3 regions of the Paenibacillus sp. FSL H3-0302 genome follow, and region 3 is predicted to be linked to each of the others. Evidence: riboswitches for the same ligand, from Rfam matches in the RefSeq annotation. Region 3 holds a riboswitch; each other region holds the start of a gene.

Region 1 (10,091 bases), 700 kb from region 3:
TGAGCTGAATGCTTCAACTTTTGCAGGCAGAGTTACGGTTGCAACCTTGTCCGATATTTATTCCGGCGTGACCTCCGCTATCGGCGCACTAAAGGGTCCACTTCACGGTGGGGCGAATGAAGCCGTTATGAAGATGCTTGAAGAGATCGGAAGTTTGGAAGCGGTTGAACCTTATATTCGTAAGAAGCTGGATAACCGCGAGAAGATCATGGGCTTCGGCCATAGAGTATACAAAAATGGTGATCCACGTGCTAAACACCTGATGAAAATGTCACTTGAACTTGGCACAATGAAAAATGATACTACGCTGTATGATATGTCCGTAAATATCGAGGAATTGATTACCGGACAAAAGGGACTTAAACCGAATGTTGATTTCTATTCGGCATCAGTTTATACACAGCTGGGTATTGAACGTGAGCTGTTCACTCCTATCTTTGCAATTAGCCGGACTTCAGGCTGGACTGCACATATTCTGGAGCAATATACAGATAACCGTATTATCCGGCCACGTGCAGAATACACAGGTATGATTGAACAGAAATACGTTCCAGTAGACGAAAGATAGAAGGGCAGCCTTGCAGGCTGCTCCTAAAGTTTAGTAGAATGAACCCTAGAATATATGCAATAATGCATATTCATACGTAGAGAGTTTTGTTCGAGGCTTGTCCATGAGAAATTAAATCCCACAAAACTTTAGGAGGAATACACTCAAATGTTGAAACTAGAAAAATTCGATCTGCCAACAGAAGGCGAACAAATCACAATTAAAGATGGTAAACTGCAGGTTCCTAATCATCCAATCATTCCTTTTATCGAGGGTGACGGCACAGGCCGTGATATTTGGAAGGCTTCCAAACGCGTACTTGATGCAGCAGTAACTAAAGCTTATGGCGGCACAAAGCAAATCGCTTGGTACGAAGTTTTTGCTGGCGAAAAAGCCTTCAATACATATGGCGAATGGCTGCCAAATGATACTTTGGAGGCAATCCGTGAATATTTTGTAGCTATTAAAGGTCCACTTACGACTCCAATCGGAGGCGGTATTCGTTCATTGAACGTAGCTTTGCGTCAAGAGTTGGATTTGTACGTATGTCTGCGTCCAGTTCGTTATTTCGAAGGGGTTCCTTCTCCTGTTAAACGTCCTGAGCTGGTGGATATGGTTATTTTCCGTGAGAATACGGAGGATATTTATGCAGGGATTGAATATCAAGAAGGTTCTGCTGAAGTGAAGAAAGTCATCGAATTCCTGCAAAAAGAGATGGGAGTTAACAAAATCCGTTTCCCTGAAACTTCTGGTATTGGTATCAAACCAGTATCCTCCGAAGGTTCAAAACGTTTGGTACGCGCTGCTATTGAATATGCGATCAAACACGGACGCAAGAGCGTAACGCTTGTGCACAAAGGAAACATCATGAAGTTCACTGAAGGTGCCTTCAAAAACTGGGGTTATGAAGTTGCTGAGCAAGAGTTCGGAGATAAGGTCTTCACTTGGAATCAATACGATGTAATTAAAGAACGTGAAGGTGAAGCTGCTGCCAATGCTGCTCAGAAGGATGCTGAAGCTGCGGGCAAAATTATCATCAAGGATGCCATTGCGGATATCGCATTGCAACAAGTTCTGACTCGTCCGACTGATTTTGATGTTATTGCTACCTTGAACCTGAACGGGGATTACCTGTCTGACGCGCTTGCTGCGCAAATCGGCGGTATCGGTATCGCTCCTGGAGCGAACATTAACTATATTTCTGGACATGCGATTTTTGAAGCCACTCATGGCACCGCACCTAAATATGCAGACAAAGATGTTGTGAACCCTGGTTCCGTGATTCTGTCCGGCGTAATGTTGCTGGAGCATCTGGGTTGGCAGGAAGCAGCAGATCTGATTTATAAAGGTATGGAAACAGCTATTAATAACAAAACCGTGACTTATGACTTTGCCCGCCTGATGGAAGGCGCAACTGAACTGAAATGCTCTGCATTTGCCGACGAGATTATTAATCACCTCTAAGATAGGCTGGCTCAACCAACTGAATATATTGAAGTTTAGCTAATACAAGCTATACCGACACCGTTCTAGGAGGAGAATCCTTGGCAATCAAACGTTATAAAATTACAGTTGTAGGTGCCGGTTTTACTGGGGCTACTACAGCTCTTATGCTTGCTCAAAAGGAGCTTGGTGACGTTGTGCTGCTTGATATCCCACAAATGGAGAACACAACCAAGGGGAAGGCACTAGATATGCTGGAAGCAGGTCCTGTACAGAAATTTGACAGTCAAATTACAGGAACCTCAAGCTATGAAGATGCTGCGGATTCAGATATTGTAATCATCACTGCAGGGATTGCCCGTAAACCTGGAATGAGTCGCGATGATCTCGTGAACACCAATGCAGGTATTGTGAAGTCGGTATGCGAGAACATAAAACGTGTAGCACCAGATTCCATCGTAATCATTCTGAGTAATCCAGTTGACGCTATGACCTATGCGGCATTTAATGCGCTGGGTTTTCCGAAGAGTCGCGTAATTGGACAATCCGGAGTGCTGGATACAGCCCGTTATAACACGTTTATTGCACAAGAGCTGAAGGTATCTGTTGAAGATGTACGTGGTTTCGTATTAGGCGGACACGGCGATGATATGGTACCGCTCGTAAGGTATTCCAGTGTCGGTGGCATTCCAATTGATACATTGATATCTGCGGAGCGTATTGATGAGATTGTGCAACGTACACGTGTAGGTGGCGGAGAGATTGTTAACCTCTTAGGAAATGGTAGTGCTTATTATGCACCAGCGGCTTCTTTAGTTCAGATGGCGGAAGCTATCTTGAAGGACAAAAAACGGATCATTCCGGTTATCGCTTTGCTCGAAGGAGAATATGGCTACGATAACCTGTTCATGGGTGTTCCGGCGTTACTTGGTGCCAATGGTATCGAGAAGATTTTTGAACTGGAGCTTACAGCTGAGGAAAAAGCGGCTTTAGATAAGTCTGCTGAATCCGTGCGTAGCGTAACAGCTGTGCTAACTGTATAGATTGTGACAGAGGTATGAAGAAACCCCCATTTTGTTCACTTAAAATGGGGGTTTCCTTTTCTTCTCAAGCAATAATGGGTATAATTAAATGTAACTATTATCACAGTTAAAACGGAGGAGATATGTTATGGATTGGAACGTGTTGTTTTTCTTACATATGATCGGAACCTTGGCACTTGGCTTCTACCTTGTGCTACCCTTCATCCTAGGACGTGCAGAGAAACTGTCGTCTGGGGCTAAAGAAGGAACGTTAAGTGCAGTAACCGGATTTAATCGTTTTGCGCAGTATGGATTGGTGATCCAACTCCTTACAGGCGGTTATATGATGACCAAAGGTGATTATTCAGTAGCGTGGATGATTATTGTTGTTGTGTTATTGCTAGCGATGTTTGCACTTGGCGGTATTATGAGCAAGCCTTTGCGTCTTGCAGCAGCTGGAATTCGTGAGAACCGCGACGTTAGCGCAGAGACTGGAAAATTGCGCACACTTAGTGCACTGCTTACGGTGTCATTGCTACTAATGGTATTCTTCATGGTGTTTAACGATATAGTTTAATCTATAGCGAATTATACCCGCCTCCGTAATGGAGAGCGGGTTTTTCGTATGTTCCGGTAATTTATCTTCATAAAACGTTAATCCCTGATAGGATTCGTATAAGATTTCGGCCGGTAATTTAACGGAGAAACACCCGTCCATCGTTTGAATTGTCGGCTGAAGTGGCTCTGGGAAGCAAACCCGAGTTGTTCAGAAATCCTCTGTATTTTTAAATCGGTATGAAGCAGCAAATGTTTTGACTTCTTTAATCTTAGGTTAGTTATGTACTGCCTAGGAGATATCTTATATATCTTTGTAAACAACTTATGGCACTGCACCCGACTTAAGCAAAGCTGCTCAGCAATCAAATTAACCGTGAGCTCCGGCAAATGAATATTGGTTGCAATATATTTTTCAATCTGATGAGCAGTTTCCACCTCGTACAAAGAGTTTGCTTGTCGCGCTGTGTTGGAATTCTCCGAATTCGAGAGCTGTACATCAATGAGTTCAGTCAAAATCATCAGGATGATCGCTTGCAAACGAAGCCTTTCTTTTACAAGAATCATTTCTTCAATTTCCTCGGGAAATCCAGTGGAGGCCGTCGTGGCGAGAATATTGTTCTTAATAAATTCATCCAAATGTTCCAGTTGGTGATTTAATCCCGAACGCTGCATTTGCTGGTTATTCCATTTCTGTACAGCCTGAGACTGAAACCATTCACGAAACTTTAAATCGTCAATATCGAAATGAAAAGAGAGGTAGATATAGTTGCTCAGGCCAGAATTAACTACATAATGACGTAAGCCAGGCGGAATAATTAACCAATCTCCTTTACCAAAGGCAATGGAACTTCCTTCTACATATTGATGGGAGTTGCCGTCGTAGCAATACAATAGTTCGAAGATTTTGTGATGATGATCAGGGTATGTCCACCCAGGTTCTGCTACACGATAATGAACACCGATCAGCTGCAGTGTACTTATAATGTTCGGAAAGCTGACTTTGTAAGCGATAGGAGTTCTCCTCCTTAGGATCAATAGGGATGTTCTTAATTATATCAAGGATACCTATACATATGACCATTTTGCAGTGTGAGCCGTTGATCATTCCATGGTTTTCGTTACAAAAGGTCAAAAAAAAGAATGAAATCATCATTTGAATCACTTTAGAGAACAGGGATAATGGAGGGACCTAGGGAAGTATTTCGAGAAACGGAAGGAAGTGTAATGAAGTGAGAAAGCTGTGTAGGAATATACTAATCTTATCTTCTTTACTTATGGCTTCATTGACTCTTACTCACGGTAAAACAGAGGCATCCCTATTAAAAGATGGGGCAGAGAGGCAACCTCCAACCCAAATTGCAAGCGTATACAAGTTCAATTTTACAAACCAAGTTAAAACAGGATATCAATCCGTTAGGTATGATCCTAATCGCGGTGCACAATTGTATGACTCATCTTTAGGTTATGGTTTTGTTCAAGAGACCAACGCTTTACCCGCCAGAGAAGTGCACACCGACTCAATTACATCCGATGGAACAGGTTTTTTCATCACAGAACCTATTTTTTTTGCTGAACCTAAATCTGAGAAAGATAATTATAACAACTACGGAATGGCGTTTCGAATGGATGCTCCCCCTGGAACCTACAACGTATATGTAAAAACGACTTCTGACGCAGAGGATGGGATCGTGTCAGTATCCGGAATGCAGACCAGCCGCTTGTTGAAAAGTGGACATTGGGACGCTGCAAAGCTTGTACCCGTCAAGCATACGGCTGTAGCCAAAGGGAAAGAGTGGACTTATACGTATGTAAACGGCCGTGACCATATAGATATTGAGATCGAACCGAACAAAGTGAACACAGCTGTGGGGATTGAGGAGATCATACTGGAACCGATTTTGCCTCAGCATAGAGCAGTTGGAGCTCTTCCGAATTTGTTTATACTTGGAGATTCTACTGTCAAGTCCTACACCTTCGACGAAGCACCAATGAGTGGTTGGGGCCAGATTATTGGCAGTATGTTTAATCAACATAAATTGAGTGTAACTAACTATTCCATGGGGGGACGCTCGTTTAAAAATGCCTATACAGAAGGTCGACTGAACGACATTTTACTGAATGGCAGCATTGGGGATTATGTGTTTATTCAATTCGGACACAATGATGAGAGCGCAGATGAGTTCAGACGTTACGGCAGAGGTTCGACAGAAGCAATGTATGAAAATTACCTTAAAGAAGTCTATCTCCCTGCGATTCAAGCCCGGGGCATGATACCAGTACTGGTAACCCCAATGTCCAGAATTAAAGGGAATGCAAGTCCGGGATATATCTATGAAAATTCTTTTAAATCAAGAAAGTTTGTAGATATTCTTAAACGGGTCGCAGATGAATCTGGAGTTACACTTATTGACCTTAACTCGGAAAGTCTGAAATATTATAACGAGATCGGTGTAGAAGCAATAACAGCCCTCTTCATGTCTATTGAAGCCGGAGAAACGCCAGGCAAAACAAATGACGGAAGTTACGCTAATGGGCATCCTTCAAAGAAAGTCGATGGGACTCATTTTAAAGAAGCGCTCGCCAAACAATTTTCACGGATGATTGTCACGGAGCTTGTAGAGAAAGGTGCTACTGGCGATTCTACTGCTGCCTCCATTACTCCTTACCTTAAAGGGAACGTTAAGCATGCGGCACTAACAGGGAACTGGGGTAAGATTTTTCCGGAAATAACGAATGATACGACGACTGGGGAAGCTGCTTATTACCGTAATCAAATTGAAAAATTAATCCAGCTGGGAGTAATGGGCAAAGACCGTCAAGGGAATTTTAATCCGGATACGGAGATGACAGTTGCTGAATTCACACGCAGTATTTCTAAGTTAATGAAAGTGGAAAGATCAGATCTTGCCTATTATCCGAAAGGTAAGCTGTCACGTGAAACGATGGGTGCTATTCTCTATGACGTTTACCAAATAAAGTTTGCTAATAAACCTAAGTACATGACTGATTATAACGGCACAGCAGTAGTGCCAGGAGATCCTGGCTATGATTCGAATTTGGAGCCAGGAGCTAGAGGTGCGATGTACTATCCTCTTGTATCCTGGACGCAGCTTGTTGATACAGCGGACATTTCTCCTTATTTAATTTCAAAAGTGAAAAGTGCATATGAATTAGGACTCATTAGATCTGAAGTGGGGATTGCCAGAGGCGAAATGGTCAATGGGACAGAACTAGAACCTACAGCTATAGTGACCCGGGAGAAAGCGGCCAAAGCTCTGTACTTTATGTGGGTGCTGGAACATGAAGTGAATGCAGAAAATCATGTTTCTTCTCTAAAATAGTCAGGGTGAACAATTCAAGGCACAGCAGCGATGCTGTGTCTATTTGTATGCAGTGAATTCCTCTCCACTTACAGCAGTATATCTCTCACGGTTGTTTATATCTACTTTCATTGTGGTAAGTAAGATTCGTAAAGCGATTTAAGAAAATGACAAACCCAGCGTATAAACGTGCATAGTTGTGCCATCCTAAGACGATCAGTTAACTATCAATTTGCTTAACGAGAGGAGATAGGGAAGATGTCAGGCAACAATAAACAAGCTACAAAAACCTTACCCCCACAGGAGCAGCATCATCAGCCAGGGATTGAGAGTGAAATGACGCCGCTGCCCAAATACGAGCCGGCAAATTATAAAGCAGCAGGTAAACTGCAAGACAAGGCGGCGTTAATTACCGGTGGAGACAGCGGAATTGGGCGTGCAGTTGCTGTGCTTTTTGCTAAAGAAGGCGCTGATGTGGTCATTTCATATCTTAATGAACACTCAGATGCAGAGGAAACTAAACGTCAGGTCGAGCAGGAAGGCCGCAAATGTATCCTAATTCCAGGTGATATCGGTGACGAGAAATTCTGTAAGGATCTTATTAAACAGACGGTGGAGGGCTTAGGAAAGCTTGATATTCTCATCAATAACGCGGCAGAGCAACATCCGCAAGCTAAGATCGAGGATATTACTTCCGAGCAGCTTGAGCGTACTTTCCGTACGAATATATTTGCGATGTTCTATTTAACAAAAGCAGCTATGCCTCATTTAAAAGCAGGATCTACAATTATAAATACAACTTCAATTACCGCTTATCGCGGAAGCCCGCAGCTGCTGGACTATTCATCAACTAAAGGAGCTATTCTTAGCTTCACACGATCCTTGTCCACGAATCTGGCAGAGAAGGGCATACGGGTAAACGGTGTTGCACCAGGTCCAATCTGGACACCGCTGATTCCCTCTACCTTTGATGCAAAACAGGTTAGCGAGTTTGGAGGTACACAGCCTATGAAACGGCCTGGACAACCAGAAGAGCTGGCACCAGCCTATGTATATCTGGCCTCTGACGATTCCAGTTATGTGACTGGACAGGTTATTCATGTAAATGGTGGCGAGGTAGTAAACGGTTAGATCAGTACAGCTAATGTGAATAAATGGGTGTATTTCAATAAAAAAATATGTTACTATAAACCACGTTAGCATTTTAAAATTGTATATTTATGTCACTAGGGGTGCCGATTGGCTGAGACGGAATGGATTTCCGGACCCTTTGAACCTGATCTGGTTAAGACCAGCGTAGGGAAGTGGAGAACGAATTTCTGTTGTCGGGCTATTTGTAGTGCCGTCTATATACAGATTCTGACTGCCTTCCTTACGGGGGGCAGTTTTTTTGTTTTTTACTGACCTACAGGGAAGTGAGAGAGGAGATCGTGATGTTGCAAGCTGAGATCCATCTAATATCAGACGGCAAGCTACAGCTGAGACATTTTGTTGAACTAGCTGTCACGGTGCAGACATGGGTCGATTATATTCACCTGAGAGATAAGCAATGTCCTGCATGCGAACTGCTCGCTGCGGCACAGAAGCTGTTGGCTACCGGTATGCCCGCTACCAAACTGATAATCAACGACCGGATCGATGTAGCCTTGGCAGCTGGTGCCGCGGGGGTTCAGTTGGCTTGGCACAGTCTGAGTCCGGTTACAGCCCGGCGAATTGCACCTCAGCTTCGGCTGGGGAGATCGGTTCATTCTCCGGTAGAAGCGGCGAATGCCTCAGAGCAGGGAGCTGATTATTGCTTGTTTGGTCATGTATTTCCCTCGGATAGCAAGTTAGGGCTGCCCGCACGTGGGTTAGAGCTGCTTGCAGAAACGGTGAAGACCAGCTCTATTCCTGTAATTGCGATTGGCGGAATTAGCCCCGCTAATGCGGCGCAGATCATTAGACAAGGTGCGGCAGGAGTTGCTGTGATGTCCGGTATTTGCGGAGCGGATGATCCTTATGAGGCCGCCAAAGCTATTCATAAGGCGGTTCATTCATAGCCTGGAGGTAACAGCATGGGCGAAGGGGGTGATTCAGAATGAAGCTGTTGATTAACGGGAAATCCGCAGAGTGTTCTGGTGGTATTCAAACTATAGCTGATTTGATCAGTCTTCCTGAGTGGTCGGGTCGTCTGATGATCATTGAGCTGAATGGAGAAATTGTCAGTAAGGAGAATTATGAAAGTACTGCTCTGAGCGAGGATGATCGTTTGGAACTGGTGCACTTTGTTGGTGGGGGTTGAGATGGAGCGGTATAGAATTTTGAGAAATTTATACGAACCAAAGGGAGGTAATTTCATGCATGACCCGTTACATATTGGCGGCATCGAATTAACCAGTAGATTATTTATCGGAACCGGAAAATATAGCCGGAATACGCTGATCCCCGAAGTGATCGCAAGCTCTGGTTCTCAGGTGATTACTGTAGCGCTTCGCCGAGTGGACCCGCAAGGTGGAGCAGAAAATATCATGAACCATATTCCCGGCCACATGACTCTTCTGCCTAATACCTCAGGAGCGCGTACAGCGGAAGAGGCAGTCCGTATTGCAAGATTAGCAAGAGCTGCGGGACTGGGGAACTGGGTCAAGATCGAAGTGATCAATGATCAGAAATACCTGCTTCCAGATAATCTGGAGACCATACGAGCTACAGAGATTTTAGCAGCGGAGGGTTTTGTAGTATTGCCATATATGAGTCCGGACCTTTCGGCTGCTTTACGTCTGAGAGATGCCGGTGCTGCTGCTGTGATGCCGCTTGGTGCGCCGATCGGAACGAATCGCGGCCTGCGCACCAAGGAGCTTGTGCGTATTCTTATTCAAGAAGTGAATTTGCCGATTATTTTAGACGCCGGAATTGGCAAGCCCTCGGAAGCGGCGGAAGCAATGGAGATGGGGGCCGCTGCTGTTCTGCTTAATACGGCTATTGCAACGGCACGTAATCCGCTCGTCATGGCGGAAGCGTTCCGCGAGGCGATATCCGCTGGCCGCAAAGCTTATTTGGCAGGACTCGGTCCTGTAGAAGAAGTTGCTTTTGCTTCGTCACCGTTGACTGGATTTTTGAACTGAATTTGATAGGTCACGAAAGGAGGGAAGATTAGCATGAGCTTTTTTGACACACTGGCCCGCTTGGAGCAGTATCCTTATGAGCAACTGTGGAAGGAGT
Region 2 (10,091 bases), 2.4 Mb from region 3:
ACTGGATACTACAACCGTAATTCCTTGTTCCTGTGGCAAACGTTTGATAAGCCCACGAATTTCCTGAATCCCTGACGGGTCGAGTCCGTTCGTTGGCTCGTCCAGAATAAGCAGCTCTGGATTCCCTAGCAAGGCAGCTGCGATACCGAGTCTCTGCTTCATCCCGAGGGAGAACCCTTTGACCGGACGTCTCTCTTCCCCGGTTAGAGAAACAATATCTAGCACTTCAGCGATTCGTGACTTCGGAACATCCAGAATGCGGCGGATCGCTTCGAGATTGTCCACAGCACTCAGATGCCCATAATACGAGGGGGATTCGACAAGCGACCCTACCTTCCGTAAAATTTGCATCTTATTCTTCCGAAGATCCTGGCCGAACACTTCAATTTTTCCAGATGTCGGTGTAATTAGGCCAAGCAGCATACGGATTGTTGTAGTTTTCCCAGCTCCGTTAGGACCCAGAAAACCATAAATCTCTCCCTTACGGATATTTAAATTCAAATTTTCTACCGCAGCCCGGCCACGATATTTTTTCAATAAATCCTTAGTTTTAATCACTGTTTCTTCCATGTTCTTCACCTCGGTATACAGCATAACGTCCCAAGGTTAAGAACAAGGAAGTGCCAAGTTTAAGTTTTGTTTAAATTTCACGACGCGGATCAAAGATTACAATAGAAGTGCCTTTGCCTGTGCTCTCCACAACCCATTCCAGCTCCATATGCTTCATCAAAAGATCGACGATAGACAATCCCAAACCTGCCCCCTTGTAATCGGATGGACTCTGAATGCCTCGACCATGATCCGCAATAATTATGGCACGTTGTTCATTACGTTGCTCCGTTGAGATCCCGACATAATGCCCGCTGCTGGCATGTCGTACAATGTTTTGATACAAATTATCGAGAATACGGCGGAACCAGACCTCATCCACCCTCCAGAATAGCGGTTCGGCTTCCAGGTTAATATCAATATCGAAGCCCTCTTTTTCCCATACGGGGTACCAAGCAGCCGCACTTTCCCGTAACAAGCGTAAAACATCTTTACGTTCCAGCTTTAAGGTTACCCGTCCACTATTGAGCAGATTGTAAGATAAAAGATTCTCGATCAGGACGCTAAGATCCGCAATACGCTCATCCATAAGCTGTAAGGACTGCTTACCTTTTGAGGTCAGATCCTCTTTGGTCATAACATGGATATGGCTGCGAATGACGGTTAGGGGTGTGCGTAAATCGTGAGATAAATTCGAGACTAGACGCTTACGCAACTCTTCCTCTTCTATTTCCCTGCGTCGGCTTTCATCCAGTTTAGTTACCATCGTATTAAAAGCTTCCTCCAAGCGACCGATCTCGTCCAGTTTTCCTGTCACTATAGACTTAGGCATTCTATCCGGGCCTGTGATCGTCATCGCGGTTTGCAGTTGCAGCAGCCGTTTGCGAATTTTTCTAAAGAACATCCATGAAACCAGAGCGAACCCTCCAAAAAGGGTAAATAACACAAAGTTATACCAAGCCCAAGCCCCTAATCCCCCATAAGCCCCTTTGTTCAGCAGCTTGCTTGGAATTTGCATCACCATAAATCCCTTGTCTGCCTCCACTTTGTCCCCCACGAAAGCAACGATGGCTAAAGGATCACGATTCGTACTTTCTTTCATAAATGAAATAGCCTCAGCCGCAGTCCACTGATCAGGAACTTCAGGGTAAATCTTATCCTTATCCCCTTCTTCAGGCGTGAGAATCAACTGGGTTTTTCCCTGCCCGTCTACCCAAAACATAGTAGCCTCAGTGTATTTTCGACTCAATTCATGCAGCCGCTGATTTATGGCTTCCGAAGAGGCACTTTCTAAGTGAAGTGCCTCTTTATGCCACATAGTCTCCAGCGGTGCAATATTCGAATACAGGGATGTATCTACAGGCGAGGCACCTTTGGTCACTTCGTTAAGGATATTGTAGCCAACAAAAGACAACGGAAGGACCACAGGGATAAATAGCAGTGCAGATACGATAATTAGCAAATACCCTGATAACAAAGAGGAATTACGTTTCTTGCGAATGCGCTCTAATCCTCTCATGCTCTTACCCGGTAGCCGATCCCACGGACAGTTTCGATAATTTCCGGATTACCCGGATCAAGCTCCAGCTTTTCACGCAAATAACGAATATGTACCATCAGAGTTTTATCTCCTTCGATATAAGCCTCACCCCACACGGCCTCGTAGATCTGCTCCTTCGTCATAATTTGGTTAAGATGACGCAGCAAATAGGAAAAAATCTGAAATTGCTTACCTGTAAGCATGATTTCTTCCTGAGTCTGAGCATTCATCACGCGGTTATCCCCTTCATATACGACTAGATGTTTAAGTGTGAGTGAATCCTGAACCGATGCCCCATTCCTTCGGAGCAGCACCTCGATTCGAGCGGCCAATTCATCCGGATGAAAGGGCTTGGTCAAATAATCATCTGCGAACTCCAAACCTTGCAGCTTATCATCAATCGAGGTCCGGGCGGAGAGCATCAAAATGGGCAGCTTAGGGTAAGAACGTTTCAAACGTTGCCCGATCGTAAACCCGTCCAGACCTGGTAGCATAACATCGAGAATAGCCAGTTGGCAGGCGCCGGCTTCTTCCATCGCTCCTTCGCCGCTCCGTAACCAGCGGACACTATATCCTCTTTCGCTTAAATCAGCAGACACTACACTGCCAATTTCACGATCATCTTCAATATATAACAGAGTAACGCTCATGTAGCTTTAGCTCCTCCCCGATATGAATACCTAAAAAGTTGAAGTCATTATAACACATCAAACAGCCCTCCTACCCCATATGGGATAGGAGGGCTGTTTGATCAATTCAACGCTAAAGCTTACGGCTGCCATACTCCATGCTCTTTATTGCTGCCTACATACTCAATACGTGTTGGAGTAAGCTCCAGAATTACATAATTAGGATCATCAGGTCCTGTAAACCATGGCTCCAGCTCTTTATTCCATACCTTGGAGCGCAAGCCTTCATCCTTAGAGACGGTAGCAGTTGCTTCAATCTCCAGCACATCTTTGCTTCCGCCTGCCTCATAGCCGAGCAGTACAAAAGCATTCGGATTATCGGATAACTCCTCCACTTTATGAGTTTTGCGATTTGTAGCCAAATAAATTCTCAAACCCTCATGGAAAATGGCCATATAACGTACTTTCGGCTTATTTCCTTCTTCGATCGTACCAAAGGAACCGAACTTGTTGTCATCCAATGCCTTAATAATGAGTTGCTCCAGTTGTTTGTTATCCATTACGTAAATCTCTCCCTTCAAGCATGTAAACAAAAGTTTATATATCCAAGCTCACCGTTTGGATTTATCATAACAATGGTGCTTATTATAATGTACCCTTCAGGTTCACATTGAATCCGACCTTACTTCATAAACTACTTCAAGATAAGGAGCTTACTTCGTGAAAAAACTGATTTGGATCGGCTGTCTTTCCTACTTCGTTATCGGTCTGGCACATGTTGTGCTGGGATCTATTCTGCCCGTTCTACTGCAACATTATGATCAAAATTATAGTGCTGGCGGTGAATTAATCTTTAGTCAATTCGCTGGTTTTTTAGCAGGCGTGTTGGTCTCTCCCCTGCTTAATCGCCGCTTCGGTAAACGTGGAGGCATCCTCATTGCCACCAGTCTTCTACTAGTTGCAGAAATTGCCTACGCCTTTCTACCACCTTGGGGCTGGATGTATGTTATCGCTGTTGCCGCAGGTTTTGGTTTCGGGATGATCGAAGCGGTTATCGGCACCATTATTATTGGTGCTGTAACCGAAGGAACTGCTATTGCAATGAGCCGGCTTGAAGTGCTATTCGGGATAGGCGCACTCGTGATGCCGCTTATCGCCAGTCCACTCATTGCTGCCGGAGCGTGGAGATTGGCCTTTCTAATCGTCGCTGCCTTCTCCTTAATTTCTCTTATCCTCTGGACAAGAGGGCATTTCGGTAATCTACAACGAATGCTGGATGAACGTGCCTCTGTCCAAGGAGCAGACAATTCGCAATCCTCAAGCTCACGTTCTAACAAAAAATTTCCGTATAAAGGTAAGCAATGGATTCTGTTAGGGATCTTCATCGTTTTCTTTTTTCTTTATGTAGGCACAGAGATGAGTTTAGTCAACTTTATGCCGGCTATCTTTATTGCCAAGCTAGGGATGACGGAGTCTGCCGCAGCACTGACAGTCACTTTCTTTTGGCTGGCGATGTCTACAGGAAGATTGTTTGCGGGTGTAATTGCCGAAAAAATATCTTACCGCGTGTACATTCTCAGCAGCTGTTTACTTACCTTGTTACTGCTGACACTCTTTCCGTTCACTGACAATCGAATGGCTGCTTTCATTGTAATTCTGCTGCTGGGGCTGTTTATGTCCGGTATTTTCTCCATTGCTTTAGTCTTCTCCAGCAAAATGCTGCCTGGCACCGAAGAGTCAACACCCAGCATTATGATTGCTTCCGGAGGTGTTGGCGGTGCTTTGCTACCTCTGTTTATGGGCTGGTCTATGGACCATTTAGAAGTGGCACAAACAGCCGGATTACTCGCCGCTTTTGCCGCCTTCTTGTTTCTGCTAAGCATTGCCGCATGGAGGTTCCAGTCCATGCAAGCGGTGAAAGGAAAGAGTTCCCGTATTTAGAACAGTATCAACGTTATCCTTTTAGGGTAATGTGATCTATAAGCATATTCTGAGCACAAGGATGGACGATGAATGAATGAGTCTTCAACTGAGCCTTTGTTACATACTGCGCTCATGCAGTTTATATTTCCCTTTTCTATAAAAAAGGGCGATTCTAAGCAGCTTATCCAGCAATTACAGGATGACGGCTTCACACGTTTTTTTCTGGATAATAAAGAGCTTGAAGCTGCCTACTACGGAGATGGCTACTGTGTTTCCCATGAACGAATGGAGCGCACCTATTTACCGTTTGCTGCACATGTCCTTTTTCCACGCAGGAAGGATGCCGACTCGTTTCGCCGTTTTTCCAGAGTAAATAATCTCGACTGCATTCTGGAGATTCCGCAGCAATCTATATTTTTCAAAATTCTCTCGACGGATATATTCATATGTCCTTTTCAGCTTGGATTCGTGACGATACGTGTCCAGCTGGAGGGGGATTCAATTCCCTTTAGTATTGCCCTAGAATTCGCGGATCGTTTCCGTGCGCTAGAGAATACCTTCATACAGGATGATTACACTTATATTCATTGCGGGGAACAGACCTATGAGATGGTAGAGGATTTTGTCTTCCGAAATTTGGTGGATGGACTGGAGCCATATCTGGATCAATCGGATATCAATGGGGCTTATTTCGAGACCCTTCCTTTTTTCGTAGATGAAAGAATGCAGGTGCAAGCTTTTTATGGCTTTCAGAATGAAGAAAGCTCTGATGAGATTAGTGTAAATCTGCGCTATCGTGCCTCACAGCTTGATGGAATTGATCTAAACGGAAAGCCCTATGCCAGTGCCAGCGATCCAGCATATATTGCGAACTATTGTCATGAACACTCCTATAATCGCTGGGGTCCAGACACGTATTATATGATGAATGAGCAGACCTTTTGCTGCATGACCCGCGCTGAACAGGAGATTGCTGTTAGTCTAGCCAACCAGATGTACGGGCAATATTATTACGGATTTTTACTCAATATTTTCCACAAAATCGTTCTGCTAAAGCTAGCCAATATGCACTCCCGACTTCGGATTAATCATGATTATGAGGAAATAGACAATCTAATCTACTCCATTAATAAGTTCTCGGCAAAGTTCTACTTCTTGGAGTTGATTTCCCAGTCGCAGGGCCGGGAGATATTTCTTCAGCTGCGTAAAGTATACGGAAACGATGCTTTGTTCGAGGAAGTGAAAGAAACCTTAAATGACCTGTTTCAGTATCAGGATAAGTTTCAATCCAAGCGACGGGATAATCTGCTGATGATTCTTACTGTATTTACGGTAGTAAGCGGGATTTACGGCATGAATCAGGTCATTGACGATCTGGATGGAAAGATTCAATGGAGTAAAATGATTGGTTATTCTCCCTTTGAATTTCTTGCCCTCTTCGTGATCATGAGCGGGATTCTGATCAGCGTTGTCCTCACGCTAGGGGCGCTGGTTAGTGAGCTTAAACGGCGTCACCGCAAGAAATATAAAGATCTAGACTAGCAAAAAAGAAACTACTGGATTGGAAAAATTCAGGAGTGCACTACTAGACATTCCGAGTACAGCCGTCTATAATACACCGTATGCGAGAAATATAAGATATAAAGTATGGGTACAAAACTTATGCTTACTTATATTGCACATAGAAATACCCGTTAACTTCATAGAACCAGGGGTGCTGGAATTGGCCGGCTGAGATTGTATCCCACAAGATACTGACCCTTATACCTGATCTGGATAATGCCAGCGTAGGAATCGCCAATTGGTTCTGGTCCCTGTGACCTTAACTAACCTTGCGCCAAGCCAGCGTCCCGATCACTCGGGGCGCTTTTTTTGTAAGATCACTAAAAGATGTAGAAAAACGTACATACTACACTTTACGGTTCATGTTGTGAAGACGGGATTCTTGTAACCTTAAAGGAGAGAAGAAGACATGCACCTTAAAAAAGCACTTACGTTGTGCCTCACCTGTGTACTCATTCTTGCCATTGCCGGATGCGGCAGCAACAATGGGAATACAGCCGGAAACAAAGCAAATGCTACTGATCCAACTGCTGCGGCTGGGACGGATGCTCCAAAAGAGCTCACCAAAGTTAAAGTCGCACTCGACTGGACACCGAACACAAATCATACCGGTCTATACGTAGCTAAGGATCTTGGTTACTACGCTGAAGAAGGTCTGGACGTCGAGATCGTTCAGCCAGGCGCAGCGGGTTCTGATACTATGGTTACTTCTGGCGAAGCCGCATTTGGCATCAGCGCCCAAGAAGGATTAACACTAGCCCGTCTACAAGGCGTACCCCTTGTCTCGATAGCAGCTATTATTCAGCATAATACGTCGGGATTCGCTGCTCCAGTAGATCGCAATATTAAATCACCAAAGGATTTTGAAGGTAAAACCTACGGAGGCTGGGGCTCACCGGCCGAAGAAGCAGCCATGAAAGCTATCATGGATCCTGAAGGTGGCGATGTGAAAAAGGTGAAGCTGATCAGTATCGGTGAAGCTGATTATTTTACCGCCGTCAAACGTGACATTGATTTCGCCTGGATTTTCTACGCTTGGACTGGTGTTGAGGCTGAGTTACGTGGCGAGCCATTGGATATGCTGTACTTAAAGGATTATGCGCCGCAGCTCGATTATTACACGCCTGTGCTGACGACGAGTGAGAAGCAAATTGCAGATCATCCTGATCTGGTGAAGGCCTTCATGAAAGCCACATCAAAAGGTTATCAATATGCCATAGATCATCCGGAAGAGGCTGCCGGTATGTTATCGAAGGCCGTTCCTGACCTGGACGCCGACCTTGTCCTAGCTAGCCAAAAATGGCTTAGCCCAAAATACAAGGACGATGCTGCCCGCTGGGGCGAGCAAAAAACCGAGGTCTGGCAAAATTACGGCGACTGGATGTATGATCTGAAGTTGCTGGATAAACCGCTGGATGCTGCTAGTGCATTCAGTAATGATTTTTTACCGGCGGAGTAAACAACAATTGTAATGAATTACTTCGTTATCAAAGTTGGCTTTTTGAACTTACCTTATAAAATGAGAGGATTGATTATTGTGGCTAACACCCTACTAAGCATTCAAGTAATTCCAAAAACTCCGAACAACGAGGATTCCATCCCATACGTAGATAAAGCGATTGAGGTCATTCAGAAATCCGGTGTTAAACATCAAGTGAATCCGCTGGAAACCACAATGGAAGGTGAGCTTAGCGAGCTGCTGGAGGTTGTGCGTCAGATGCAGGAGGCGTTGATCGAAGCAGGCAGTCCAAGCGTAATTTCGCAGATCAAAATCGCTCATAATCCTAACGGAATCAGCATGGATAAATTGACGGAGAAATATCGGCCGTGAGATCGACCTGGAAGCTAATATGGCCGCCCCTTGTGGCGGTCGTCTTCTTTTTAACCGTATGGCAGCTATCTGTATCTGTATTTCATATTGAATCCTGGATTCTGCCGAGTCCTGCTGATATTGCTCGTGAATCCACCAGTAACGCTTCTGGTCTTTGGGCTCATACGATGGCTACGCTGCGGCTCACTTTAATTGGTTTTCCCATTGGTACGGGGGTAGGCCTGATCGTTGCTTTGCTTTTGCATCTTTTGCCTTGGGCTAGACGGGCTTTTTATCCACTTATTATTCTGAGTCAAAATGTTCCCTCCATCGCGCTCGGACCCCTGCTCATTATCTGGTTCGGCTTTGGTCTTTTGCCCAAAATCGTGCTGATTACACTAGTATGTTTCTTCCCGGTAGCTGTCGCTGCGATGGGCGGTCTGGCCCAAAGTGATCAGGTCATGATGAATTATATGAAAATGGCTGGCGCAAGCAAGTGGCAAATTTTCACCAAGCTGGAGCTGCCCTCTTCTATCCCGGCACTATTTTCCGGCGTAAAAATATCTGCTACTTATGCGGTTATGGGCGCCGTGGTCGCTGAATGGATTGGCGCGGATAAAGGTATTGGCTATTATATGCTTCTGCAGAAATCCGCATATCGTACGGATCGGATGTTTGTTGCTATTGTTATTATTGTACTTTTAAGTCTTGTACTCTTTGCTATTATTGCATTGCTGGAAAAATGGCTGGTTCGCTGGAAGCCGCGCCGTAACTCATAGAAAGGAAGATGCCTGTATGTCTCAAGCGACGCAAATGCAACACAGAACAACAGAAGTCATAAGCTCTCCTGAAGCTCATACCGTGGCACCCGCCCTTGAAGTGAGCGGCATCTCCAAATCTTTTTCCCATCGTCGCCGTGAGACGAACGTTCTGAATAATGTCTCTCTCAAGGTAGAGCAACAAGAGTTCGTTTCGATCGTTGGTCCTTCCGGCTGCGGAAAAAGCACCTTATTCCATATGATTGGCGGCCTTGTGAAACCCGATGCAGGCACGATCCGCATGAACGGTAAGGTCGTTACAGGTCAACGCGGTGAAATTAGTTATATGCCGCAGCAGCCTGCTCTTTTTCCTTGGCGTACGATTGAGGATAATGTGCTGCTTGCTGGGGAGATCAAGGGCGCACTGCGGGATGGAGCCCGCGAGGAAGCGCGCCAGTGGCTTGCCAAGGTTGGGTTAAGCGGGTTCGAACATGCTTATCCGCATATGCTGTCTGGCGGGATGCAGCAGCGTGCAGCTTTTCTCAGAGCATTGCTCGCTCCGCAGGAGCTAATGTTGCTGGATGAACCTTTCAGCGCACTGGATGCACTAACTCGCAGTGAAATGCAGCGCTGGCTACTTGAGCTGTGGGAAGAGAATCGCCGCTCTGTGCTGTTCATCACTCACAACATCGAAGAAGCGTTGCTGCTCTCTAATCGTATCTATGTATTTTCCGGTCGCCCCGGCTCCATTCTGCATACAGTCGATGTGCCGTTTCCGCGGCCACGCCGTGATGAGATTACGGACTCTCCCGAGTTCCTTAAGCTCAAACGCCAGTTGTCACAGTGGATGCGAGAGGAACAAGCTAAAAATAGGCAGCCGCTAGCTTAATCGCTAAGCTCTGTAAACTGATATCGCTGGTATAGCGGTGTCAGTTTTTTTATTTTGCAGCGATAAACTCCTACCCTATTTTCAATTAACGCGGATGTATCTGCTCAATTAAACAAATTTCACTCATCATAGTAGGGATCACATTAAATGTGTGACGAAAACCGACTCCCTGTTGGTAATGGATAGTAACCGAGCGGGCTGGGGACATTCTACGGGATTTATACCGTTGATTTGCTGCTTCGGGCCGGATTTGGCTCATTCTGCGGGATTTATACCGTTGATTTGCTGCTTCGGGCCGGACTCGGCTCATTCTACGGGATTTATACCGTTGATTCACTTCGTCGGGCCGGATTCGGCTCATTCTGCGGGATTTATACCGTTGATTTGATTCGTCGGACCGGACTCGGCTCATTCTGCGGGATTTATACCG
Region 3 (10,091 bases):
TCATCGCAAGCCTTTTCATATGTCTCAAAGTCAAGGGAACCAGAACTTTCTTATACGTCTGCAAACAGAAGGAAGAAGCCGTGCATTGATCGATGGTGTGATGTCACCTGTGGAAAGCGGGGATATTATGTTATTCGCTCCAAATGATCCTTACTATTTGATCATAGATAAAGAAGAGTACCCTGTAGGCAAGCCACGAATTGAAAGCGGAGATTATCATATCTTTTGCGGAGGAACATGGATTGATGAATGGTGGCAACGTTCACAAAGACCCACTCGCCTAAGTGTGCCGCTTAGTGAGAATTTTCTTGGCTTGTTTCGCCAATTGATTCTGGAGCACCGTCGACTTTCCGACTTCTCTCCAGAAATATCTGCCTGCTATCTGCAAATTCTATGTATGGAAATCGACCGGCTAATTACAGACCAGCCAGCAATTACTCCAAAAGGTTATCTGGCATACCGAATGAAGCAATATGTTGAGGAGCACGCAACCCTACCCTTTCTATTGGAGGATGTAGCAGGTTTTGTGGGTATATCCGTCTCGCGGGCCGTTCATTTATTTAAGGAAGCCTTTGGGACCAGTATTATTAAATATGTAAACGATGTCCGACTGGAAATGGCCAGAGAACGGATAACCTTCAGTCCCATGCCGCTGGAGCAAGTAGCAGAAACTTGTGGTTTTGCGAACTACACCTATTTTCACCGGGTCTTCCGAAGTCGTTTCGGGATGTCACCAAGAGAATATCGTGTGCACAGCAGAGAACAGGTGTAAATGAAGTAAACCCGTTTCATTGCAAAAGGGTTGTCCCTTAGTAGAAAAAGCTACTTTTAGGACAACCCCTGCTTCTATATTCGAATATAACTCGTGAGCATGAGATTATTCTTTTACAGCCGAAATGATCAGGAACATCGGTCTACGCTCCTCATCCTTCATCCAAGGATCATTACTCATTTCTTCTGAAGGCTTTGGTTCTTTAACCGCTTTAATAGTAAAGCCAGCTTCAATCAGGTCATTAAAGTAGGTGGAAATCGTGCGATGGTATTTAATCACATTTTCTGTTAAGAATTTAGTTTCACGAAGTCCTTCTGATTGATAATGATCTACGGGCCAATGCAGGCGGTTGCCTTGCTCATCGGCATACCAGTCTTGCTCTTCACGTGAAGTAAAGATTGGATGCTCCACTGAAAAAATAAAACTCCCGCCAGGCTTAAGAAACGAATGCACCTTTCGGCAGATGGCTGCAAAAGATTCAATATAGTGAAAAGCCAATGAACTGAGGACCACATCAAATTGCTCGCTCGTAAAATCAATGTCCTCAATCGGCAGCTGGATATAAGTTATAGCAGGATCGTTCGTTTTTTCACGCGCCTGTTGCAGCATTTTTTCAGAGATATCCACACCTATAACTGAACTCGCCTGCTGCTCACGGGCATATAGGCAATGCCAGCCGAAGCCGCAGCCTAGATCAAGCACACTTTTATTATGTAAGTCTGGAAGAAGCGCCTTTAATACATGCCATTCTCCTGCTGCTGCAAGCCCTCCAATAGAACGGGGCATTTGCTGGTAGGCGGAGAAGAAATTCGAATCGTCATATTTATTTTGTTTCATCAGGGATACATCTCCTATATATTATTTCTTCAATTACTATACGCTGAGCGATGTTCTCTTATCAAATAGCCAATAAAAAAGGAGCATCATCTTGGAAGATCTGCCCCTTATATCTATTCTTATTCAATTGTTCCTGCTTGCTTGGTGTTAATCGTACATGCTGTGAAATGGCTCCATAATCACTATTCAATCTACGACTCTGTGCTGCGCACCAGGCTCCGGAGCGCTCTGCCTTACGCAAGGCTTTTTGTGTCTTGGTTCGTGCCATGTGACACCACTCTCCTATTCATGGGTGAATGATTATTGATCTTACATCTATAAGACAACTTCATTTTAACATATTCCAGACTATGAGCGAAGCAAGAATTCCGTTACACTTAGAGCAAAGCTAGTATTCTATCTTATCTAAATAGATGCGGAGGTTTAAAGGATGAATTACCAGGTTTTGTATGAAGGTGCTTTTGCTATGTTAAAGGTCCAACTAAATCCCGGTGAAAGCGTAAAGGCTGAAATGGGCGCAATGGTCGCGATGTCACCTAACGTAGAATTAAAAGGAACCGTGGATGGTGGTTTAATGCGCGGTCTCGGGAGAATGCTGAGCGGTGAGAAATTCTTCTTTCAAGAACTTAGAGCGACCCGTGGTCAAAGTGAGGTATTGCTGTCACCTGGCTCACTCGGCGATATTCAGGCGATAGAATTAGACGGATCGTATAAACTGTTAGTTCAAAAAGACGGATTTCTCGCCGGAACTGAAGGCATTCAAGTAAATACCAAAATGCAGAATTTAACCAGAGGGCTCTTCTCCGGTGAAGGCTTCTTCATTGTAGAAATCAGTGGCAGAGGAACGGTGTTCCTGTCTTCCTTCGGTGCTATCCATGCAATAAATTTAGGACCTGGTGAAGAAATGATTATCGATAACGGACACCTCGTAGCATGGCCAGACTATATGGACTACAAGGTGGAAAAGGCAGCCTCTGGCTGGCTTAACAGCATAACCAGTGGTGAAGCACTTGTCTGCCGCTTCCGTGGAGAAGGTGTAATTCTCGTTCAGAGCCGTAACCCTGGCAGTTTCGGAACGTGGATCAAATCCTTTGTACCTACTCGAAGCTAGACTTCCTAGAACGCAGTAATCAAAAAAGACACAGGCTTAGAGAAAGCCTGTGTCTTTAGGTTAGAAAGCAATCTTACGAGACTGCTTTATCTGCTTCTGCTTTTGCTTTTTTGCAGCCAGTACGTTTACATGTTCCATAAGTACCCTTGAAATCAAGGCGGTGATCCGTGACGTTAAAGCCATATTCACGTTCCACTCTTCTCTCCAGCTCCACAAGCCAGTCGTCCTTAATTTCCTCCAACCGACCGCATACGCTGCATATCAAATGATGATGCATATGCGAATGATCGTTCCCGCGCAAATCGTAACGGGCAACTCCGTCTCCGAAGTTCATCTTCTCTACAATGTGTAGCTCACATAAAAGCTCAAGTGTACGGTATACCGTTGCCAGGCCCAGATGTGGATAGCTGTTCTTAACAAGCATATATACTTCTTCTACGCTTAAATGATCCTTCTCATTGTCGAGCAGAACGTTCACTATAGCTTCACGCTGAGGCGTTAATTTATATTTTTGCGCCGCAAACAATTGACTGATATTTGATATTTGATCCATTTGGTCTCCTACCTTCCCGGAACGATTTAACATCCGTACCCTCTGAGACGCTCCTATTTATGCAGTTAAGACAAACCATAAATAGTAATCGTTACGATATAATCATAACAAAATTAACCACGAATGAAAAGAGCCTGACATCATTATATCATTTCATGCCACTTATCCAAAGTACTACACCCCAATCTGGCCTATATTTCTATTAAAATCTACTTTTTCGTGAAATAATACAGATTAGACCGCAACCTTTCCATAATTTACAACGTTAAAGGAGTGACAAAGGCTAAGGAGCCTATCCATACAACGAGGTGAAAAGACATGAACATGAAAAAAAGCACACTAGCAGCGATCACAACCGTAGCCATTTTCTCCTTTTCTTTGGGTGGTCAGATGTTTGCAGCTGGGAACACCTTTAAGGATATTGATAACATAAACGGCAAAGAAAAAATCATTTCTTTAAAAAATCAAGGGTTAATTAAAGGTGTCAGCGAATCTCAATTTCTCCCTGGCTCTAAGGTAACTACAGCCCAAGGGATTCAGTTTATCTCCGGCGGTCTTCAGCTCAGCCTCGCAGCCATTGACTTTAACAAAGCTCCTGTTGCCAGCGGCTTGTTCACAAAAGTAAAAGACAAAGCCTGGTACGCTGAAGCCTTTATCAATGCTTATTACAATCAAGTTAAGCTACCAAAAGACATTGATCCTAGCCTAATTATGACCAAAGAGCAATTCACTAACTATCTAGTGCAAGCGATCGAAGGCGTAGGTAATCTGCCGATGATCAATATCGTTCCAGTAGATATCGCTGATGAAGCGTCACTGACCCCTGCATATCAAGGCAGTATTCAGCGCTCCCTGAAATACAAGATCAATACTCTAGACGCTAACGGAAAGTTTAATCCAAAAAGCGAACTCACCCGTGCCGAAGCTGCGATTATGCTCTACAACGCTTTGGAGTTCCTGAAAACTGGAGGATAAGCCAAATTTCAGTTACTCTTCTCATTTGAATAATCTACACACGAAAAAGCAGCTCCGGATGATTCCCGAGCTGCTTTTTCATATATATTGTCTTTCTACTCTTCTTCACCATTCAGTCTATTCAGAAATTGCAGAGCCCGGGGATTCTTCGGATGCTCCAGCACTTCTTGCGGAGTTCCTTGCTCTAAGATATGACCGCCATCCATCAAAATGATCCGGTCCGCTACATCGGCGGCAAATTTCATCTCGTGGGTCACAATCACCATAGTCATACCTTCTGCTGCTAATTGTTTGATGACCTTAAGCACTTCCCCTACCAGCTCGGGATCGAGCGCCGAAGTGGGCTCATCAAACAACAGCACTTCTGGATCTACTGCCATAGCCCGGGCGATGGCCACTCTCTGCTGCTGTCCTCCTGACAGCTGATGTGGATAGTTATCAGCTTTATCAGCCAAACCCACCTTAGCCAGCAGTTGAAGGCCCCGCTTACGCGCTTCTTCCTTGGTTCGTTTCAAGACAGTTACCTGTCCCTCCATCACATTGCCTAGCGCAGTCATATGCGGAAATAAATTATACGATTGAAAGACCATCCCTGTTTTCTGCCGAAGAGCTAATACGGAATTCTGAGGAATTTTCTTATGATCTGTAAAATTGATGGTGATATCCCCGAGTGACAGGCTGCCTTGATCCGGGATTTCCAACAGATTAAAACAGCGCAGCAGTGTAGTTTTACCGGAGCCGGATGGCCCAATAATGACAAGTACCTTTCCATGCTCCATTTTCAGATCAATACCCTTTAACACTTGGAGTGCACCGAAGGATTTATGCAAATTAATGATTTCAATCACAAGTATCTCTCCTTTAGGTCGCAGAGTAACGATCGAGTCGTTTCTCCAAGTAATTTTGCAGCGCCGACAGCACAGAACAGAACACTAAATAAAACAATCCTGCTTCGGAGTATACCAGCAGAGGCTCATAAGTGGTAGAGGCTACCTGCTGAGCAGTTCTAAACATCTCCGTATAGGTGATGATCGCTGCAAGCGATGTATCTTTGACCAAGCTAATAAAAGAATTGGATAACGGCGGTACAGAAACGCGTGCAGCTTGTGGCAGAATTACGCGGCGCAGAGCCTGCCCACGAGTCATCCCGACTGAGAAGGCAGCTTCCCACTGGCCTTTATGTATCGACAGGATAGCAGCGCGTACGATTTCCGATGAATAAGCCCCTACGCTAAGGGTAAATCCAATGGTGGCGGCAATGAAAGGGTCGAGTACAATACCAACAGCCGGCAAACCATAAAATATAATAAATAGCTGCACTAACAACGGGGTTCCCCGAATGACCCATACATAAAAACGGGCGATTAGCTTCGGAATTACCCACGGTGAAAGACGTGCCAACGCGGTTAGGATCGCCAAAATCAATCCAAGCACAAAGGAAAGTAGCGCCAACGGAATGGTAAAAGCCACCCCGGCTTTAAGCAGGGGTAGCAGTGTATCTAAGAAAATTTGTATTTTGCGGTCATCCATTATTCAGACATCCTTTTTAGCTTCTAGGCTTAATTAGCCTTGCTAGCCTTGTATTATTTTGAAACGTCAGCTCCAAAGTATTTCTCGGAAATTTTCAAGTACGTTCCATCACTTTTCATCTCTTTAATCGCATCACTGACCGCATTCACCAGCTCATCATTGCCTTTCAGGAATACCGCGGCACTTTGTGAGCCTTCAGGAATCTCATCAACCACTTTAATTTTTGCATCTGGTTTTTGTTTTTTCAGATCCAGATAAGACAAGCCATCATTCACAGTTGCATCAATACGTCCCGAAGTCAGCAGGTCCATCGCTTGATTGAAACCGTCCGTAGCTACGATTTCAGCACCGTTCTCACGAGCGATGTCGGATAAGTTACTGGTCAGGGATTGTCCGGCTTTTTTACCCTTTAGATCAGCAAAGGTCTTAATATCCTCATTGTTTTCGCTCACGATCAATACTGCCTTGGATACAATATAGGGTTCAGAGAAATCATATTTCACTTTGCGATCTTCGTTAATGGAAACTTCATTAAAAATGACATCAAACCGTTTCGCATCCATCCCAGCAAAAATACCATCCCACTGAGTTTCAAAAAATTCAGCTTCAACACCTAAACGTTTGGCTACTTCTTCGGCAATTTCCACGTCAAAACCCGTCAATTTCCCCGCAGTGTCATGATAAGTAAAAGGTGCATAAGTCCCTTCTGTACCTATCCGCAATTTGCCGCTGGCCTTCACAGCCTCCAAACTGTTTTGCGCTGAAGATGCTGCTCCACCATTCGTTCCAGCTGTTGGTTCAGCAGCCGTATTGGTATTCGAATTATTGCCGCAAGCCGCTACAAGAACCACGGTTAACGCCAATATAATAGTTAAACTCCATTTTTTCATTATTAAATCCCCTCTCTCTATCCGGTTTTTTTCCGGTAAATTGAATAGTACACTGCCATCACATGATCGTCAATACTTTTTTCCGATTATATACATCGGAATTGTAATATTAACTAGATTTCTACTTATATCTTACCCAATCTTGGATTAATCCTTCACTTCTTTCTCTCTTTACTTCTCAGAAAGATATGGTATATTTATAAACAAATTAATATGGACCTGTTATTTCACTAGGGGAGTCGGCCGACTGAGACGGAGCTTCAAGCTCCGGACCCTTGGAACCTGATCTGGATCATACCAGCGGAGGGAAGTGGAGCAGAATTTTCATCAAGCATGTTAAGTGTTATTATGCAGAATGAACTTTTTGACCCATTCATTTCCTCTGGAAATGGATGGGTCTTTATTTGTTTAGGCGCTCCACAAAAATATTAGGAGGTTAGATCATCACGACCATTTTATCTATTCAAGGCCTAACCTACTCTTTTCCGGAAACTGAACAACCCCCTGTATTCGCAAATCTATCCATGGATATCAGGCAAGGGGAATTCGTCTCCGTAGTAGGTGCTAGCGGATGCGGGAAAAGCACATTTTTCAAAACGGTTGCCGGTTTACTCGAACCTACTCATGGAAAAATAAAACTCCCTACGCTCCCCTCAACCGCTAGTCGTTTAGGTCAGATCGCTTATATGCCTCAGCAGGATTTATTGCTGCCTTGGAGAACAGTGCTCGATAACTGCCTTTTGCCCTGGGAGATCAAGCCCAGATTTAGTAAACAGAAAACGATCACTCAGATTCGGGAAATGTTGGCCCGCTTCGGCTTAACAGATGTAGAGAAGGCTTATCCCCATGAACTTTCGGGAGGTATGAAACAGCGAGTAGCATTTCTGCGCACCTTAGTGGCTGGAGGCGGAAGTGGTCTTATGCTGCTGGATGAGCCCTTTGGCGCTCTCGATGCCATGACCAAACGTGAGATACACCGTTGGCTGTTGGAGTTATGGGGTGAACTGAATCAGACGATTATGCTCATCACTCATGATCTGGAAGAAGCCCTATTGCTCAGTGACCGGATTTATTTATTATCTGGCGGTGCGCACAGCGAATTACAGGAGATCGTTGTCGATCTACCAAAACCAAGACATTATAAGATGAACTATGAACCCCGGTTTATAGCACTACGGGCAGAGTTGGAGCGAAGATTGCATGCAACCTATACCTTTTAAAAAACATCTAGACAACTATGCTCCCTTCCTTCTTCTGGTACTGCTCATTCTTGTAATCTGGGAGTCAGCTGTTCGCCTTCACATGATTCCAGCCTTTATTCTCCCTGCACCTTCATCTATTGGCATCGCATTGATCGAGCAAAGGCAATTGTTATTCGGACAACATTTATTAGCGACGTTGCAGGAGATACTGGTAGGTTTTGTCCTTTCTGTGGTTTGTGGTGTATTGCTGGGTATTGGAATGTTCCTGTTTCGCCCCGTAGAAAAGGCCATCTATCCCTTCCTTATCATTAGCCAGACGGTCCCATTAATTGCGCTATCGCCCATTTTTATTATGTGGTTCGGATATTCGCTGTGGAGCAAAGTGGCTGTGGTGTTTTTGACGGCTTTTTTTCCAGTCGTAGTGAGTACATTTGATGGACTTCGTACAAGTGGCCAGACCTACAAGGACTTATTATTAACATTTGGTGCAAACCGCTGGCAGCTGCTTGTCAAAACCCAAATTCCACTGGCGCTGCCTGCTTTTTTCTCTGGCTTAAAGCTGTCCATTGTATACTGCGTCATCGGAGCTACTATCGGGGAATGGCTCGGCGGCAGTAAAGGACTCGGTTACTTCAGCCGCAGAATGGCCGGAAATATGCAGAGCGATGAAATGTTCGCGGCTGTATTTCTGCTGTCCGCGCTTGGTGTTGTACTTTTTCTGGCGATAGCTTTACTCGAACAATTATTTTTAAAGAAAAGAGGATCTAACCAATGAATCATTTAAAATCCCCACAACGAGGACTTATTTCTGTATTTCTAGTATGCACACTTTTGCTCTTAAGCAGCTGCGGGAAGGCAGACAAGCTAAATAACAACTCCCAAACCGGTTCCTCCAATACCGATAATAAGCAGTCACACAAGCTGACGATTATGCTTGATTGGTATCCCAATGCCGTTCATTCCTTTCTATACGCTGCGCAACAGCAAGGATTTTTCCAAGAGGAAGGTTTGGATGTCGAGATCAAAATGCCTGCGGACAGCAATGACGCCCTAAAGCTTGTAGCAGCAAATCAAATTGATCTAGCACTCAATTATCAGCCTCAGGTGCTTATGGCACGCGGCGAGAAAATCCCTGTACGTTCGATTGCAGCAATCGTGCGGCATCCACTGAATCATCTGATGGTTCCTCAGGCAGGCAGTATTCATAGTCCCAAAGAGCTCGCAGGAAAACAAATCGGCTATTCCTCCATTCCGCTCTATGAAGCAATGATTCGGACAATGATCCAGAGTGATGGAGGCGATCCTTCATCCGCCAAGCTAATTGACGTAGGTTTTGACCTTATCCCTGCGATCTCTACAGGACAAGTGGACGCAATAATGGGCGGGTTCATCAACCATGAACAACTGATCCTTGAAAAAGAGGGACATCCGGTCACCTCGCTTAATCCAACGGATTACGGAGTACCTGACTATTATGAGCTTGTGCTGGTGGCCAGCGAACAAGGATTGCAAAATTCTGAAGCCTACTTTAAAAAATTTCTAAATGCCATAACAAAAGGACAGATATTTGTGGAGCAGAATCCTGAACAAGCCCTGGATTTACTGGTTGCACATGAAGATGCAACTTCACCGCTCGACAAGGAGATTGAGAAAAAAAGTCTTGAGATTCTACTGCCACTGATGAATGCTGGCGATCAATCTTTTGGTTATCAAGACCCGACATCTTGGGAAAAGGTTCAGCTGTGGTTATCCACCAACGATCTTCTACCAGAAGATATTAAAGCACAGGAAGCTTTTATCAATCTGTAACGTTTAGTTAGTTATTCATACAAGCTTGAGGAGGAATTATGATGAGTTACTTAGCCAAAGTACGGGAATCCAACCCCTTGATCCACAACATCACTAATATTGTAGTAGCCAATTTCTCAGCAAACGGTCTGTTGGCGCTGGGTGCCTCTCCCTTTATGGCGGATGCCCACGAAGAAGTGATCGACATCGCCGCTATGTCGTCTGCTGTAGTTCTAAATATAGGCACACTCAATGACTACGCCATTCAATCTATGTTGCTTGCTGGTAAATCCGCTAATAAACACGGGGTTCCCCTAGTGCTTGACCCGGTAGGTGCAGGCGCAACTTCTTATCGGACCGCTGTCACTCAAAAGCTAGTGAATGAGATGCAAATCACCGCACTGCGGGGGAATGTGGCTGAAGTCGCTAATGT

What was found. A riboswitch is a leader RNA that binds a small molecule or an ion and turns the genes downstream of it on or off. The one in region 3 is predicted to bind thiamine pyrophosphate.
Region 1: linked by a shared signal. The riboswitch ahead of MHH50_RS09610 (thiamine phosphate synthase) and the one ahead of MHH50_RS12775 (ABC transporter ATP-binding protein) in region 3 are both predicted to bind thiamine pyrophosphate.
Region 2: linked by a shared signal. The riboswitch ahead of MHH50_RS02150 (ABC transporter substrate-binding protein) and the one ahead of MHH50_RS12775 (ABC transporter ATP-binding protein) in region 3 are both predicted to bind thiamine pyrophosphate.

Annotation. Positions count from the first base shown of each region.
Region 1 is NZ_CP150284.1:2,202,835-2,212,925, forward strand. It holds gene citZ (citrate synthase) at 1-568, shown strand, start outside; gene icd (NADP-dependent isocitrate dehydrogenase) at 716-2,011, shown strand; gene mdh (malate dehydrogenase) at 2,092-3,033, shown strand; gene MHH50_RS09590 (hypothetical protein) at 3,161-3,589, shown strand; gene MHH50_RS09595 (AraC family transcriptional regulator) at 3,667-4,605, opposite strand; gene MHH50_RS09600 (GDSL-type esterase/lipase family protein) at 4,845-6,911, shown strand; gene MHH50_RS09605 (SDR family oxidoreductase) at 7,149-8,021, shown strand; TPP riboswitch at 8,109-8,210, shown strand; gene MHH50_RS09610 (thiamine phosphate synthase) at 8,306-8,929, shown strand; gene thiS (sulfur carrier protein ThiS) at 8,968-9,171, shown strand; gene MHH50_RS09620 (thiazole synthase) at 9,227-9,994, shown strand; gene thiH (2-iminoacetate synthase ThiH) at 10,028-10,091, shown strand, end outside.
Region 2 is NZ_CP150284.1:479,332-489,422, reverse strand. It holds gene MHH50_RS02180 (ABC transporter ATP-binding protein) at 1-570, opposite strand, end outside; gene MHH50_RS02175 (HAMP domain-containing sensor histidine kinase) at 641-2,068, opposite strand; gene MHH50_RS02170 (response regulator transcription factor) at 2,065-2,739, opposite strand; gene MHH50_RS02165 (pyridoxamine 5'-phosphate oxidase family protein) at 2,859-3,278, opposite strand; gene MHH50_RS02160 (MFS transporter) at 3,439-4,659, shown strand; gene MHH50_RS02155 (hypothetical protein) at 4,732-6,183, shown strand; TPP riboswitch at 6,342-6,452, shown strand; gene MHH50_RS02150 (ABC transporter substrate-binding protein) at 6,614-7,663, shown strand; gene MHH50_RS02145 (MTH1187 family thiamine-binding protein) at 7,742-8,035, shown strand; gene MHH50_RS02140 (ABC transporter permease) at 8,032-8,793, shown strand; gene MHH50_RS02135 (ABC transporter ATP-binding protein) at 8,828-9,661, shown strand; gene MHH50_RS02130 (hypothetical protein) at 9,893-10,091, shown strand, end outside.
Region 3 is NZ_CP150284.1:2,900,140-2,910,230, reverse strand. It holds gene MHH50_RS12820 (AraC family transcriptional regulator) at 1-772, shown strand, start outside; gene MHH50_RS12815 (class I SAM-dependent methyltransferase) at 878-1,609, opposite strand; gene MHH50_RS12810 (hypothetical protein) at 1,671-1,877, opposite strand; gene MHH50_RS12805 (TIGR00266 family protein) at 2,040-2,720, shown strand; gene MHH50_RS12800 (transcriptional repressor) at 2,794-3,273, opposite strand; gene MHH50_RS12795 (S-layer homology domain-containing protein) at 3,592-4,248, shown strand; gene MHH50_RS12790 (amino acid ABC transporter ATP-binding protein) at 4,344-5,096, opposite strand; gene MHH50_RS12785 (amino acid ABC transporter permease) at 5,110-5,778, opposite strand; gene MHH50_RS12780 (amino acid ABC transporter substrate-binding protein) at 5,832-6,668, opposite strand; TPP riboswitch at 6,891-6,994, shown strand; gene MHH50_RS12775 (ABC transporter ATP-binding protein) at 7,193-7,888, shown strand; gene MHH50_RS12770 (ABC transporter permease) at 7,869-8,645, shown strand; gene MHH50_RS12765 (ABC transporter substrate-binding protein) at 8,642-9,679, shown strand; gene thiM (hydroxyethylthiazole kinase) at 9,721-10,091, shown strand, end outside.